Regions from separate parts of the Lysinibacillus sp. GbtcB16 genome, predicted to be linked through region 2. Evidence: riboswitches for the same ligand, from Rfam matches in the RefSeq annotation. Region 2 holds a riboswitch; each other region holds the start of a gene.
What was found. Region 2 has a riboswitch for S-adenosylmethionine ahead of metA (homoserine O-acetyltransferase MetA). Riboswitches for the same ligand answer to the same signal wherever they lie in the genome.
Positions count from the first base shown of each region.

Region 1: another riboswitch for S-adenosylmethionine. It lies ahead of KVT27_RS17235 (MetQ/NlpA family ABC transporter substrate-binding protein); the one in region 2 lies ahead of metA (homoserine O-acetyltransferase MetA).
Region 3: another riboswitch for S-adenosylmethionine. It lies ahead of KVT27_RS20160 (bifunctional homocysteine S-methyltransferase/methylenetetrahydrofolate reductase); the one in region 2 lies ahead of metA (homoserine O-acetyltransferase MetA).

Region 1 is NZ_JAGXJV010000005.1:19,679-24,618, forward strand. Features, by position in the region: gene KVT27_RS17230 (methionine ABC transporter ATP-binding protein) at 1-594, opposite strand, end outside; gene KVT27_RS17235 (MetQ/NlpA family ABC transporter substrate-binding protein) at 689-1,519, opposite strand; SAM riboswitch class I at 1,608-1,713, opposite strand; gene KVT27_RS17240 (PPC domain-containing DNA-binding protein) at 1,836-2,339, shown strand; gene KVT27_RS17245 (pyridoxal phosphate-dependent aminotransferase) at 2,387-3,550, opposite strand; gene KVT27_RS17250 (carbon-nitrogen family hydrolase) at 3,647-4,441, shown strand; gene KVT27_RS17255 (PucR family transcriptional regulator) at 4,488-4,940, opposite strand, start outside.
Region 2 is NZ_JAGXJV010000001.1:1,848,584-1,853,523, forward strand. Features, by position in the region: gene KVT27_RS09250 (hypothetical protein) at 1-121, shown strand, start outside; gene KVT27_RS09255 (GerAB/ArcD/ProY family transporter) at 155-1,582, shown strand; gene metA (homoserine O-acetyltransferase MetA) at 1,639-2,574, opposite strand; SAM riboswitch class I at 2,673-2,782, opposite strand; gene KVT27_RS09265 (nucleotide excision repair endonuclease) at 2,985-3,356, shown strand; gene KVT27_RS09270 (hypothetical protein) at 3,404-3,787, opposite strand; gene KVT27_RS09275 (TrmB family transcriptional regulator) at 3,809-4,591, opposite strand; gene KVT27_RS09280 (TSUP family transporter) at 4,718-4,940, shown strand, end outside.
Region 3 is NZ_JAGXJV010000009.1:30,864-35,803, forward strand. Features, by position in the region: gene metH (methionine synthase) at 1-1,114, opposite strand, end outside; gene KVT27_RS20160 (bifunctional homocysteine S-methyltransferase/methylenetetrahydrofolate reductase) at 1,107-2,954, opposite strand; SAM riboswitch class I at 3,044-3,143, opposite strand; gene hemG (protoporphyrinogen oxidase) at 3,246-4,640, opposite strand; partial or broken gene KVT27_RS27555 (methyl-accepting chemotaxis protein) at 4,831-4,940, opposite strand, start outside.

The sequences.
Region 1 (4,940 bases), on a different contig from region 2:
TGTAATCAGTAGGATTGTAATTCCTAATTCACGATTAATTTTTAACAATAGTTCAAGAATAGCCTCTGTAGTCTCAGGATCAAGCGCACTTGTTGCTTCATCACTAAGTAAAATTTCTGGCTCTTGCGCTAGAGCGCGTGCAATAGCGACACGTTGCTTTTGTCCACCTGAAAGCTGATTAGGGTAGCTATCTAGCTTTTCTGTTAAACCTACAATTTCCGCATATTTAGCTACACGATTTTTGACTTCTGTTTCGTTATAACCAAGTAGCTTTAAGGGAACTGCAATATTGTTATAAACGGTTGCTGTCTTTAAGAGATTAAAATGTTGAAAAATCATACCAATCTTTTGTCGTGTTTGACGTAAGTCATGAAGTGAAAGGGTAGTAATATCCACATTGTCTATCAAGACTTTGCCTGCTGAAGGACGCTCTAGTAAATTAACACAACGAATCAGCGTACTTTTACCGGCACCACTATACCCAATTACACCATGAATTTGCCCTTTTTTTACATGAAGATTGATTCCATCCACAGCTTTAATACTGCCTTTTTTTGTCTTATATTCTTTTGAAATATTTTGTAATTGAATCATCAGATTGATTGCTCCTTTCTTAACTTCTAAAAAGCAAGAATCTGCACGGTTTCCATAGTGGAAATATGGCAGATTCTTTAGCTTATCACACGTATTACCAGCTAGGGATTACAGAACCTTTGAATTCCTCTTCAATGAATTGGCGCACTTCATCAGATTGATAAACCTCAATGAACTTTTTAATCGTTGGGTCGTTTTCATTTTCTGCACGAACGACAATGTAGTTCACATATGGAGAGTCAGTAGATTCTAAAAGAATAGAGTCCTCTTGCGGATTAATGCCAGCTTCCAGCGCAAAGTTAGTATTAATAGCAGCTACATCTACTTCACTAAGCTGCTTAGGAATTTGTGCAGCTTCTAATTCTATGAATTTTAAATTCTTTTTGTTTTCTTCCACGTCACGAACAGATGCTGTTAAGTCCGCTCCATCTTTTAATTTAATATAGCCTGCCTCTTGTAAAACAAAGAGAGCACGGGCTCCATTTGTTGGGTCATTCGGTAAGCCAAATGTTGCGCCTTCAGGAACGTCATCCAATGATTTATATTTTTCAGAGTAAATACCCATTGGATTTAAAATTGTTTTGCCAACCGGTACTAAATCTGTATCGTGATCTTTATTAAATGTATCGAGGAAAGGTTTATGCTGATAGCTGTTTGCGTCAAGATCTCCTTCTGCTAAGGATGTGTTTGGTAAAACATAATCAGAAAATGATTTTAGTTCTACTTCTAGACCTTTTTCCTTTGCAACTTTAGCAGCTACCTCTGCAATTTGCTCATGAGGTCCTGAAGTGACACCCACAACAATTTTATTTTCATCGATAGCTTCGCCTTTTCCTTTGCTATCTTCTTTAGAGCCACAGCCCGCTAGTGCTGCTACTAATGTAAGACTTGCTAAACCTACTAAAAATTTATTTTTCTTCTTCATGAAAACTACCTCCAAAAATTGTTTTATCGGTTTTTGAAAATAAAAAAAACTCTCTTACAAATTAAGAGAGGCTCATGAAAAAAGTCCTCTCTTATCTATCAAACGAATTTCGTTTGCAGGATTTAGCACCTTCCTTCATAAAAGGAGGTTGCCGAGCTTCATAGGGCCAGTCCCTCAGCTACTCTTGATAAGAGATTCATATTATATTTTTGTATTTCCGATAGAACTAATATAATTTATAGGGTATAGTAAGTCAATAAATATTATTAAAATTTTTTATATTGTTATAATATTTTGTCGCGAAGGAGGGAGAAGATTGTCCGTAAGAGTTAATTATGGCATAGGTTCATTTGGTAAGGTGATTAGTGCTCGTCTTCTCATGGGGACAGACATCATTGAAGGAATTGAGGCACTTTGTGAAGAGAATAAAATTGAATCAGCAACCATTATTAGTTGTATTGGTAGTTTTCAAAAAAGTAGCTTTGTTTATTTAGTACCTGATGAAACTTCTCACATTAAAGTTCAATTTAGTGATGTGGTCGAGAAAGAGGGGCCACTCGAGTTTATCCAAGGTTCAGGAGTTGTTTGTAAGCGTGATGCACAATATGAAACGCATTTCCATGGTTCCATGAGTGATCAATGGGGAGTGGTTTCAGGCGGTCATTTTATAAAGGGCGGAAATATCGTCATAACAGCAGATATAGTGCTGGCAGAAGTTCAAGGCATTCAGCATATCCGTCAGTTGGATGATGAAACAGGTCACGTACAATTTTATCCATTAGAACAGGAGTTAGATCTTCCAAGGAAAATTGAAAAATAGTAAGTCCTGTAGCTAGTGAAAGCTACAGGACTCCATTTTGTTCCATGTTAAAATAATTTTAATTGCTCAATTCTATGCATGGCTTCTCGTAAACGTTCCTCGCTTACAAGTAAGCCAATACGCACATAGCCTTCTCCATATTGACCAAAGCCATTTCCTGCGGCTACCGCAATATCAGCTTTGTCGAGCAAAATATCGGCAAATTGTTCGCTAGTGAAACCTAATGGGACAGGGAGCCAGGCAAAGAAGGAGCCCCTTGGTGCCGTTATTTGCCAGCCAATTCTATGAGCTTCTTCGATTAGAACATTTCGACGACGCTCATAGGTAGCTCTTAGCTCATCTGCACATTCCTGCGAAGAGGTCAGTGCAATAGCTGCTGCGTGTTGAATAGCAGGGAATTGACTACAAAACAAATGATCTTGAATAAGATTAATCGCGGCAATCAAATCAGCATTACCTACAGCAAAGCCTATGCGCCAACCTGCCATATTATAAGTCTTTGATAATGTGTACATTTCGATTCCAACTTCTTTTGCACCATTTGCCTGTAAGAAACTAATAGGTTTATTGCCATCAAATCCGATTGCACCATAAGCAAAATCATGTGATACGATAATATTATGCTCCTTAGCAAAACGAATGGTTTCTTCAAAAAATTCAAGTGTAGCGGTACCACCCGTAGGATTATTTGGGTAATTTAAGTAAAGTAACTTGGCTTTTTCTTTAACTTCTTTAGGTAGGGCCTCATAATCAGGTAAGAAATTATTCTCAGCAAATAGTGGCATCACTTCAAAATTAACATCACCTAATACAACACCAGATAAGTAGTCTGGATAGCCCGGGTCGGGTAATAGCATCGTATCGCCTGGATTTAACACAGCCAAAGGTAGCTCAACAAGACCAATTTTTGTGCCACCAAGAATCGCTACTTCAGTATCAGGATCAATCTCCACATCATATTCTCGTTTATAAAAGTCGGCAGCCGCTTGACGTAATTCGGCGATACCACGAAAAGGCGAATATTTGTGGTTTTGAGGATTTTCAGCTGCTTCCTGCAATGCTTGAATGATATGAGTGGGCGTAGGTTGGTCGGGATTTCCTTGCCCGAGATTAATCACATCACGACCTTCTTCCAAGGCATTGTTTACTTTTTGGACAAGCGCCGCAAAAAATTGAGTGGGTAATTGCTGTAGTTTTTTAGAGAATTCCATGCATGATCACCTTTTTCAGAATATAATAATTATTATTGAAGAATATGAAGCAAATAGTAGTACTTTTTTTGTTAATTGTCTAGAGGAGGAATGAATATGAAAATCGGTTGTATTCAGTTAAACGTTGGCTTCGGCAAAGTAGAAGAAAATTTTACACGGGCAGAGGACAAGATTCGTGAAGCCGCAAAACTGGGGGCAGAAATTATTGTGCTTCCGGAAATGTGGAATACGGGCTACGCACTAGAGAAGCTACCAGAATTGGCGGATGTTAACGGTGAGCGTACAAAGGCATTTTTAGCTAACTTAGCGAAGGAACTTAGTGTACATATTGTCGGTGGCTCCGTTTCAATAAAAAAGAACGACAAGTTTTACAATACGATGTATACATTTGATAATAATGGATTACTTGTTGGGGAATATAGCAAAGCCCATCTTTTCCGTTTAATGGACGAGCATCTTTACTTAGAAGCGGGAGATGATATGAATCGATTCGCGCTAGGACCTATTGAGGCGGCTGGTGTCATTTGCTATGATATTCGTTTCCCTGAGTGGTTACGTGCACATGCCCTCCAAGGAGCAAAGGTGCTGTTTGTACCAGCTCAATGGCCGACACCTAGAATTGATCATTGGAAAACATTGCTGCAAGCGCGAGCGATTGAAAACCAATGCTTTGTTATAGCAGTTAACCGTATTTCGAGAAAAGTAGAAAATTTTAATGGGCAATCGATGATTATTCAGCCATGGGGTGAGGTGCTTTGGGTTGGTGCTGAAGACGAGGAAGTAGCAGTAATTGATGTGGATTTCTCCATAGTTGATGAAGTACGTGGAAGAATTCCTGTATACGATGATCGTCGACCAGGACTTTATCAAGATGTTGTGGTGAAAGGATAATGAGATGGCACGTTGAAGGGCGAGAGCTCTTGAACGTGCCTATTTTTTAACTCTTGTCATCAATTAAGGAGTTTGCAAGGAGCATAAATTCCAGTGTAATACGATTATGACCCTTCATGAAATTTTCCCCGAGTAAACTTTCAAGCTTTTTTAAGCGGTGATACAGTGTTTGACGAACGATAAACAATTGGTTAGCCGTTTGCTGCTTGGAGCCATTTGATTGTAAATAGACTTGTAATGTTTCAAGAAGTTTGCTGTTATATTTTTCATCATACTCAATAACTGGCTGTAAATAGTCGTTTATAACTTCCTTTAAATTCACCTGCATTTGTAATTTATAGATTAAATGATACAAATGCAAATCATCATAAAAGAACGAGGAAGTTTGCACTTTGCGGCAAATATATAATGTTTCTAATGCAGTTTGATAGCTTTTGGAGATTTCTTGTACATCAGCTACAACTTTACCAACCGCTATTTGAAACCCTTGAGTTTGCTG
Region 2 (4,940 bases):
ACTAATTGGAACAGCGCTTAATATGGGCATTGCTCTCAAAATAAATATCCCGAGTCCTCTAGATTTTATAACCTTTATTTTTACACCAATTAAAGATTTTATCGTTTCACTCACAAAATAGTAGACACATCGACATGAAATGGAGGACAATTATATGGAAAAAGAAGTAATTAGTTCAAGACAATTTACAATTATCACATTCCTCCTTTCTATCGGTACTGCCATCTTAATCATCCCTTCAAGTATTGCAAGCTCTAGTAAGCAAGATGCGTGGATTGCTGCAAGTATTGGTGTTGTCCTTAGTTTGCTTGTTGTGAAATTATTTGTGACGTTAGGCGACCAAACACCGACACTGAATTTTATTGAAGCAAATGAAAAGCTTCTCGGGCGCTTTTTTGGAAAAATCACAGTGGTGTGCTTCCTTTCTCTTACCCTATTTGCGGGAGGAGAATTACTGTATTTTATTGGTGCTTTTATGAAAACAGAGGTAATGCCGGAGACGCCTACTATGGCATTTGCCTTGTTGTTTATTATTATAATTATGTATGCTACCTATTTAGGGATAGAAAACTTTGCTCGTTCAGCAGAAATACTTTTCCCTATGTTTGTCTTAATTTTTATTTTCTTTGTTGTCAGTATCACCCCACAAATTAAATTTGAAAATATACAACCAATTATGGAAGCATCCAAAACATCCATCTTATATAGTATCATCCGCTTTATAAGTGTCTTTTCTTTTTCGTTAGTTATGTTATTAATGATTTACCCTGCGAGTGTCAATGTCCAGCAATCCTCAAAAAAAGGATTTTTCATAGGCATGCTTCTCGGTGGATTTGTACTAGTAACATTAATTATTCTATCCATTTTAGTATTAGGGCCAGCCAACACGGCTTCGCGAACTTTCCCTAGCTATGCCCTAGCACAAAGAATCTCTATCGGAAATTTTTTACAGCGTATTGAAATAATCATGGCTTTTATGTGGATTGTATCCATTTTTATTCGAACGTTTATGTACTTCTATACAACTGTTGTTGGAATTGCACAAATTATGAAATTGAAGGATCACCGCCCACTAATCCTACCAATGGGTATTATTATGGTCGGACTTTCGCAAATTGTTCACCCAGACATCGTCCATTCCAACATTTATAATGATGAGATTTGGCCAATTTATGCATTTGTTTGCACCATATTATTACCCATACTTCTCCTCATTGTAGCTGTTATTCGTAACCGAAAATCACTAGGTAATTCAACTGAAATGGGTCATGCGGATTCTAATGAGGGGCTAATGACTGATGCGAGTAATGCGGTTTCTAATCAAGTGAATCAGACGAAACCTGCTACTATGAATTCCAATCAGGAGAATCAGACTAACGATGCTAATACAGATAGCACTCAAGACAATCAGGATAATCAAGAAAAAATAGATAATCCAGTTTCTACTCAAGACAATCAAGATAAATCTGCTACGTCGAATTCCAGCCAAGTGATTCAGTCTGAAGCTGGCAACGCTACATCCAAACAGGATGATCAGGCGACACCGGATAAAACGAGTTCTGACAAGAAAAATCTAGAATAACAAAGTCTAATTCCTTCAAGCTGCTTAGCGAAGAAATTAGACTTTTTCAGTGTTATTTAAATATGATATTCAATTTCGTCCACAAAATCCCATTCATATGGTGTCTCTTGGTATACGTAGTAGTTCAACCAGTTGGAGAACAATAAATGCGTATGGGCACGCCATGTATTCATCGGTGCCTTTGCTGGATCATCATTTGGGAAGTAGTTTACTGGAACGTCTATATTGATACCCTTGGCAACATCGCGACTGTATTCATCGGCTAATGTTGTCGCATCATATTCTAAATGTCCAGTAATCATAATGTTTTTATTATCTTTAGATTGCACGATAAACACACCCGCATCCTCTGAATAGGATAATAATCGTAACTCTTGATGATTGCGAACCTCGTCAATCGAGACAGATGTATAGCGAGAATGAGGGGCAGTAAATAAATCACTAAAGCCTCGTACTAAATCTACTGTTAAATCAGTAATCACATGAGAATAAACCCCGGAGCATTTAGCAGAAAGCTCGACCTTTCCAATCCCATAATGATGATATAGCGCAGCCTGTGCCCCCCAACATATATGTAGCACGGATGTCACATTCTTTTTAGACCAATCCATAATTTCAGCAATTTCCTGCCAATAGTTAACCTCTTCAAACGGCATTTTTTCTACAGGCGCACCCGTAATAATCATACCATCATAGCGTCGATGACGAATTTGGTTAAACGTTGTGTAGAATAATTGCAAATGAGATTTACTGACATTTTTAGATTCATGAGTAGCCGTGTTTAAAAAAGTAATATTCACTTGTAATGGCGTATTTCCTAGTAATCGTAGTAATTGTAGCTCCGTTTTTTCTTTTTCGGGCATCAAATTTAAGATTAATATATTTAATGGACGTATTTGCTGTGTTCTCGCACGGTCCTCTTCCATCACGAAGATTTTTTCCTCACGTAAATGTTCTCCAGCAGGTAAATTTTTCGGAATATTAATTGGCATCTTACGTTCCCCTCTCTTTTTTGCTCCTTTTTCGAAAAAATTAAAAAATCCTCCACATTCCATATGAGATAGAATGAGAAGGATTTTTTTCACGTTCACTCTTATCTCTCAAAGGAAAAACCTTTGCTGGAATTAGCACCTTTCTAACATTTGTTAGAGGTTGCTGAAGCGTCATCGGGCCAAATCCCTCTGCTTCTCTTGATAAGATTATTTAATTATCTTGAATTGTAACATGGACTAGTTAGAATATCAATAATTCATAGAATATTTTGTTATTCCTATGCATGTTCTCCCATCATTTGATAAACACTAAGCTTGCTGTATATGGTTATTCTACATGAAATTTTATGGTAAACATGCCGCTATTATGTTACCATATATCTTTAGTAATAGAGAGGAACGTGAATACTTTGATTAATATTGAATTTCCAAAACCAGATGTAGTCATTCGCCAACGCGAACAAGATGTAAAACCAGGTGATGTCCCAATTACACCATACTTTGGTTTCATCGACTTCCACAAAATCACTCGTGATAAAGGCGGCATTTTCTTATTTTATAATGAAAAGAATGAGCTATTATTTGTCGGTAAAGCACGTAAAATTCGCCAACGCATTAAAAAACATTTTGAAGACAATGTATCTCCGATGAAAAACTATCGTGACGAGGTCTTCAAAATTGAAGTCTATGAAGTAGAAGATCCTATGGAACGTGAAATTTATGAAACGTATGCGATTAATACGTTCCGCTCCAAATACAATGTAGATAAAGTATTTTATTAATATCAACAAAAACCGAAATCTCTTTTTTTAGGGATTTCGGTTTTTTATTACATCCTAGTCATGCGATCTATCGGCATGCTTTTTCCGTTAATATATAGTTCAATAATTGTCAGCTCTGGGCTTTTGTTGATAGCATAGACATACGGTTGAGCTTCTTTCTTTTGCTCGCTTCCTTCCTTGAAATGAATGACTAACCGATCTTCATTTGCTGCCACACTTGCTAGCACATTTCCTTTCGAAAACATGACAAGATAGTACGTCACGTCATCTTCATACAATAATTGAATTCTGTCTTTAGCTATAATATGCTGTTGGATATGGTCAGGAACGATGGTTAGCTCCTGAATCTTAGGTGGAACTGGCAGCGGTGCAGAATCACATCCACCAATCCATAAGACATAAAACAATACTGGCAACATCCATTTTTCCAAGATGCTCCCCTTCCCTTATAGCTACTCTAAAAAAAATGCTTTACGCTCTTTAGCAATCCAGTCCTCAAGCTCTTTATCATCACGCTTCACTAGTCGATTGATAAGAACATCATGCCAAACATAATCCTCTAATAAATATATATGCACAGGATCATTCGTTATAAAAGCGGTTTCTTGATTCGACGGCGAGTGACCATAAATCATTTCTTGTCCATCAACCGATAAAATAAACCAGTGGGGTGTAGAAGTCTTTCTCGTATAGTGTGTGGCTCTGTGCTGATCGATAGATGCCAGATGTTCCCCGACATATAAGGTAATGCCATGCACCTTCACATGCTGTGATACCCCTTCGATATCCTCGCGTAAGGCATCGTACATATCTTCCCACATCGATAGGATAATTTTTGTCTCTGCTTTTTTTAATAAGTTTTGACAATAATTGATGATTGTCTGCTTCCCTTTTAGCATTAACACTTTAGGTTCCGCTTCCTGTTCTTTCGTTTCTAATTTTTCTAATTGATCACTAATCGACGTAAAATTTGATTGCCAGCGCTGTTGAATTTGCTGCAAAAACATTTCGACAGGAATAGAAGAATACGTCGTTTGATCCGCCGTTTCCTCTTTCAGTACGAATCCCTTTTCAACAAGACCATTTAATATGTCATAGATTCTAGCTCTTGGTATTCCAGAGTTTTTGCTAACTTGGTAGGCACTGACATGACTATTTTGTACGAGTGCTGTATAGGCCTTTGCCTCATATTCTGTCAATCCCAGTTCTTTTAATTGGGCGATTAATTCATTCATATCATCCCTCCATATTTTTATTATAGGCTACTGTTGTGAACATTTGCCAATGAAAAAATTAGGCTTTACAGCACCGAATAAATTAGTTACTATTTCAGTAGTAACTAATTAAGAAGAGGTGTAAGCATGGTCTTTGATGTGGATGTACATATTTTAATACTATTAATTTCCTTTGGATTTTTAGCAGCTTTTATCGATTCTGTCGTTGGAGGTGGTGGTTTAATTTCCTTACCAGCCTTATTGTTTGTTGGCTTAAATCCCGCTGCTGCAGTAGCAACCAATAAATTAGCTGGCGCGATGGGCTCACTCACATCGACCATTTCCTTTTACCGTTCTGGTCAGCTTGAAA
Region 3 (4,940 bases), on a different contig from region 2:
TCACTTGCGCCCTTGCAATCTCAGCTGCTTCCTCAAATTTACCATCAATAATTAGGTTTTTGAATTTACGAGAACCAATAACATTTGTTCTTTCCCCAATAAATAACGGACGCATAGAATCATCGTATAAAAGTGGCTCGATACCTGATACTGCGTGACCATGCGTTTTTTCTGGTAGCTGACGAGGCTTTTCATCTTTTAAAATTTCACGTATAGCCGCAATATGTGCTGGAGTTGTACCACAGCATCCACCTACAATATTGAGCCAACCCTTTTCTGCAAATCCTTTTAATTTTTGCGATAAAGATTCTGGAGACTCATGATAACATCCTTCTTCATCAGGTAAGCCTGCATTCGGATAACAGCTAATATACCCCGTTGACAGCTCTGCTAATGAGCGAATATGATCCGTCATAAATTCAGGTCCCGTCGCACAGTTTAAGCCTACCGATAATGGTTGAATATGCTCGATGGAAATATAAAAGGCATCAATGGTTTGCCCTGCAAGAGTAGTCCCCATAGGCTCAATTGTTCCAGAAATCATCACAGGTAATTCTTTACCGGTTACCTCGAAAGCACGAGTTACCCCAAGGGTACCTGCTTTCACATTTAACATATCCTGACTTGTCTCTAGCAATAGCACATCTGCCCCAGCTTCAATCAATGCCTTTGCCTGCACAAAGAAATTTTCTTCTAATTCATCAAATGTAATACCGCCTGTTACTGACAACGTCTTCGTTGTAGGGCCCATTGCGCCTGCAACAAAGCGGGGCCAATCGGAAGTCGTGTAATTGTCAACTGCTTGACGAGCAATTTCGACTGCACGTTTATTAATTTCTTCCGCTTTTGCACCTAGATTATATTCATTTAATACAAGAGGTGTTCCCCCAAATGTATTTGTACAAATAATATCTGCCCCTGCCTCTAAGTACTTATGATGAATTTTCTCGATGACATCAGGTCTAGTAAGCACTAGATTTTCATTACAGCCATCTAGGTCCTCCCCACCAAAATCATCGGCTGATAAGTTTTCATTTTGCAGCATGGTTCCCATTGCGCCATCGAGAATTAATATTCGTTTATCAAGTTGTTCTTCAATCAAGTGCTTAGCCATTTATACTTACCCCTTTTTTCTGTTCATCCAATTGCTCTATATATTTCATTAATTCTAATGTCACATCGTAGCGTAAAAATGGTGTAATAAGGTAAATGCCATTGAAATATTGCGCAGCCACCTCTACTAATTCCTTGGCAATTGCAATCCCCTCAAGTGTGGCGCGTTCCTTATCTTCACCACATGCTTTCATCCTTGATAAAGCATCTTCAGATAATTTTATGCCTGGCACCTCATGATGTAAAAACTCTGCACTTTTATAACTCGTAACGGGCATAATGCCAATATAAATCGGTGCTTGTAAATGCTTCGTTGCTTCATATATTTCTATAATTTTTTCCTTTGTATAAACAGGCTGTGAAATGAAATAGTCTGCCCCATGCTCCATCTTTTTTTCTAAGCGTGCCACAGCACGATCTAATACACGAACATTTGGGTTAAATGCAGCAGCCACAGAGAAGTTAGCCTTTTTCCGTAATGGTTTCCCTGAGAAAGAAACCCCTTCATTTAATTGTTTAATTAATTGGATCAGCTCCATCGAGGAGACATCATAGACGCTAGTGGCACCAGGAAAATCTCCAACCTTGGTTGGGTCACCTGTAACAGCTAGCACATCATGAATTCCTAAGGCATTTAACCCCATTAAATGTGATTGCAGACCAATTAAATTACGATCTCGACAGGTAATATGTGTAAGGGGGCGTACGCCATTAGAGCTTTTCAATAACGCCCCCATTGCAATATTACTAATACGTGGGGATGCCAATGAATTGTCTGCCATCATAACTACATCGGCACCTGCCTCATATAGTTGCTTGGCCCCTTCAAGAAACCCATCTATTTCTAAGTGTCTAGGTGTATCCAACTCTACAATGACCGAGCGTTCACGCTTTACCTTTTCATGAAGTGGTTCAAATTTAGCTGGCTCAGCATCACGAACAATCTCAATCTTTGCAGGCTTCGCATGCTTTTCACTAACTGGTGATAGCTCTTCTAAATACTTCTTTGCGGCTGCAATATGCTTTGGTGTCGTACCACAACAGCCCCCAATTAAACGAACACCCTGATCACGCAGCTCAACAGCAGCGCGACCAAAATAATCAGCCTCCGACTCATAAACAACACGCCCGTCCTCTAAATCTAATAGCGAAGCATTTGGATAGGCTGACATAAATGCCTTTTCCGGAAGTTCTACTCCCTCAAACGCTTGAATCGTATGATATGGACCAAGACGGCAATTGACACCAACAATATCTGCACCAAGAGTCTCTAATTCATGTAGCGCATTATTTAAAGACATACCATTTTGTAAAACACCAGGCTCATGCATAGATACTTGAGCAATTATCGGTATATTAGTTTTGGCGCGTAGCATGTTTAATGTCGCTGTTAATTCTTCAAAATCATAATAAGTTTCGAGTAAAAGACCATCAGGATTTCCTGCAAGTAACACACTTGCCTGCTCATCAACGGTCGCTAATATGTCATCTAATGTTGCATCGCTTTTACGAATGCCACGAATACCACCAATCGTTCCTAAAACAAATTGACCGCCATCCGCTGCTGCTCGCTTAGCAATAGTAATAGCTGCTTCATTAAATTGTTGAACACTTGATTCTAATCCATAGCGAGCTAATTTAATGGCATTGGCACCGTACGTATTCGTTTGAATAATATCAGCACCCGCTGCGATATATTCTCTATGAATCTTTTCAATTAATTCAGGTCTCTGAACATTCATTTCCTCATGACAATACTCCAATCCATAGCCATACAACACTGTGCCTATTGCACCGTCTGCCGTCAATACATGCGTTTGTAACCTTTCAAGCAATCCCATAAAACTAGCCTCTCTTCCTCTATTTCTGTATAATAAAAAGCCTTCTTTTATATAAAAAGAAGGCTTTAACGACTCATCATTATTGTTCCTTCTCATCTTCGACTCAACGGTCTTCTGGATTTAGCACCTGACAAAAAGTTGGTTGCTGAAGCTTCAATGGGCCAGTCCCTCTGCTTCTCTTGATAAGAATTATTAAGTATGAATTTTTTAAATAATTAAAAGAATCATATCGTTTACAGACGAATGAGTCAAGACTATTTCACATAACAAAGAAATTTTTCGTTTAAAAACTTAGAAATTGGATAGTTCTTCTGCAAGCTCTTCACCAATTTTTTTCCCATTTTGAATGCAAGCACCAATACCTACTCCAAAATAAGAGCAACCCGCAATCGATAAATTTGGATAGTTTTCATTCAGCTCTAATAGTAAGCCTTGCAGCGCTTCCCGGTGAGCTAAGTCATATTTAGGCATTTGATCAATCCACTTTGTGACATTCACAACGGTTGGCTTTTCATCTATTCCTAGGCTTTTCCGAACATCTTCTAAAGCGATGGCTGCCAATTCGTCGTCAGTCATTTTACGTAACTGCTCATACGCCGGATTAATACTCTTATAGAATAGGCGAACAAGTAGTTGATTGTTTTTCGATGTATGCTTCCACTTGCGACTCGTCCAAGTCGCTGCATTACAAGTGACATCAGAATTATGGGATACAATATAGCCTGTTCCATCCGCTGGTAAGTTTGCATCAGGCACATCAAAGCCTAGATAAATAGTAATGGCTGATGCTGTAGTAAACTGATCAAAATAATGTGTTAAGGAGTCATCCTGTAATATACTTTGAACCGCTTCATTCGGTAGCGCTAGAACAACATATTCTGCCTCAATGTTTTGACCATTTGCTAATGTAATCGAATATTGGTTCCCCATTTTTTGGACATGATTTGTGGCTACCCCTTTAATGATATCTACCTCTGTTAATGTCTGTTCTAATCGCTCAATTAAAGAGGATAACCCATTTTGAAATGAAATAAATTTTTTATTAGCAGCTTTAACAAATTGCTCACGATTCGCATCAAAACCTTTTATGATACTTCCATAGTCATTTTTATAGTCAATTAAATACGGTAAAGTAGAAGCAATAGAAAGTTGGTGTAAATCACCAGAATAGACACCTGCTAAAACAGGTGCAATTTGATTTTCCACAAGCTCTTCGCCAAGATAATAAGTTAAAAATTCCCCTATCGAGCTTTCTTTTGTAAAACCTGCATTGGGTAAAGTTAAATCTTTTAAAGCTTCTTGTTTGGCCAGATCTGAGATAAGAGTGCTTTCCTCAAGTGATGCCACACTCATAGGTATACCGAAAGTAGAATCCGCTGGAATGGCGTGCAACTCGTTATTTGTATAAATATAGGATACACCTGTTTCGTTGTAAACGAGATGATCTTCAAAGTCTAGCTCCTGCACTAGCTCCATTACACCTTTATGGCGAGCTACGATAGAGTCAGCACCAGTTTCCATAATAAAACCTTGTTCATAGGCTGAATATAGTTTGCCACCTAAATATGTATTTTTTTCTACGAGCACTAGCTGAACATCTAATTTTTTTTCCTTCACTTGGCGTTGTAGATAATGCATTGTGCATAAACCAGTAATGCCGCCACCTAATACAACAACTGTTTTCATAGTAAACCGCCCCTATTTTTAGTTCTGTCTACAGTATAAACTTATTTTCATTGAAAATTACGTTAAACCCTTTACAAATTTAGCAAAAATAGAGCTACCTCAACTATGAGATAGCTCTAGCTCCAAAAATTATGCTTACTAAACACACATTATAATGAGTACTATAGTGTTTAATATGGTTACTAGTGATCTAGCTTTTTAAATTTTGGGCAAAGCTAGCTAATTTTTCTGCTGAGTTCGTTACTTCAGTAAAAGAACTACCCAGCCCACTTAATATACCTGCGATTGCTTGTATTTTCG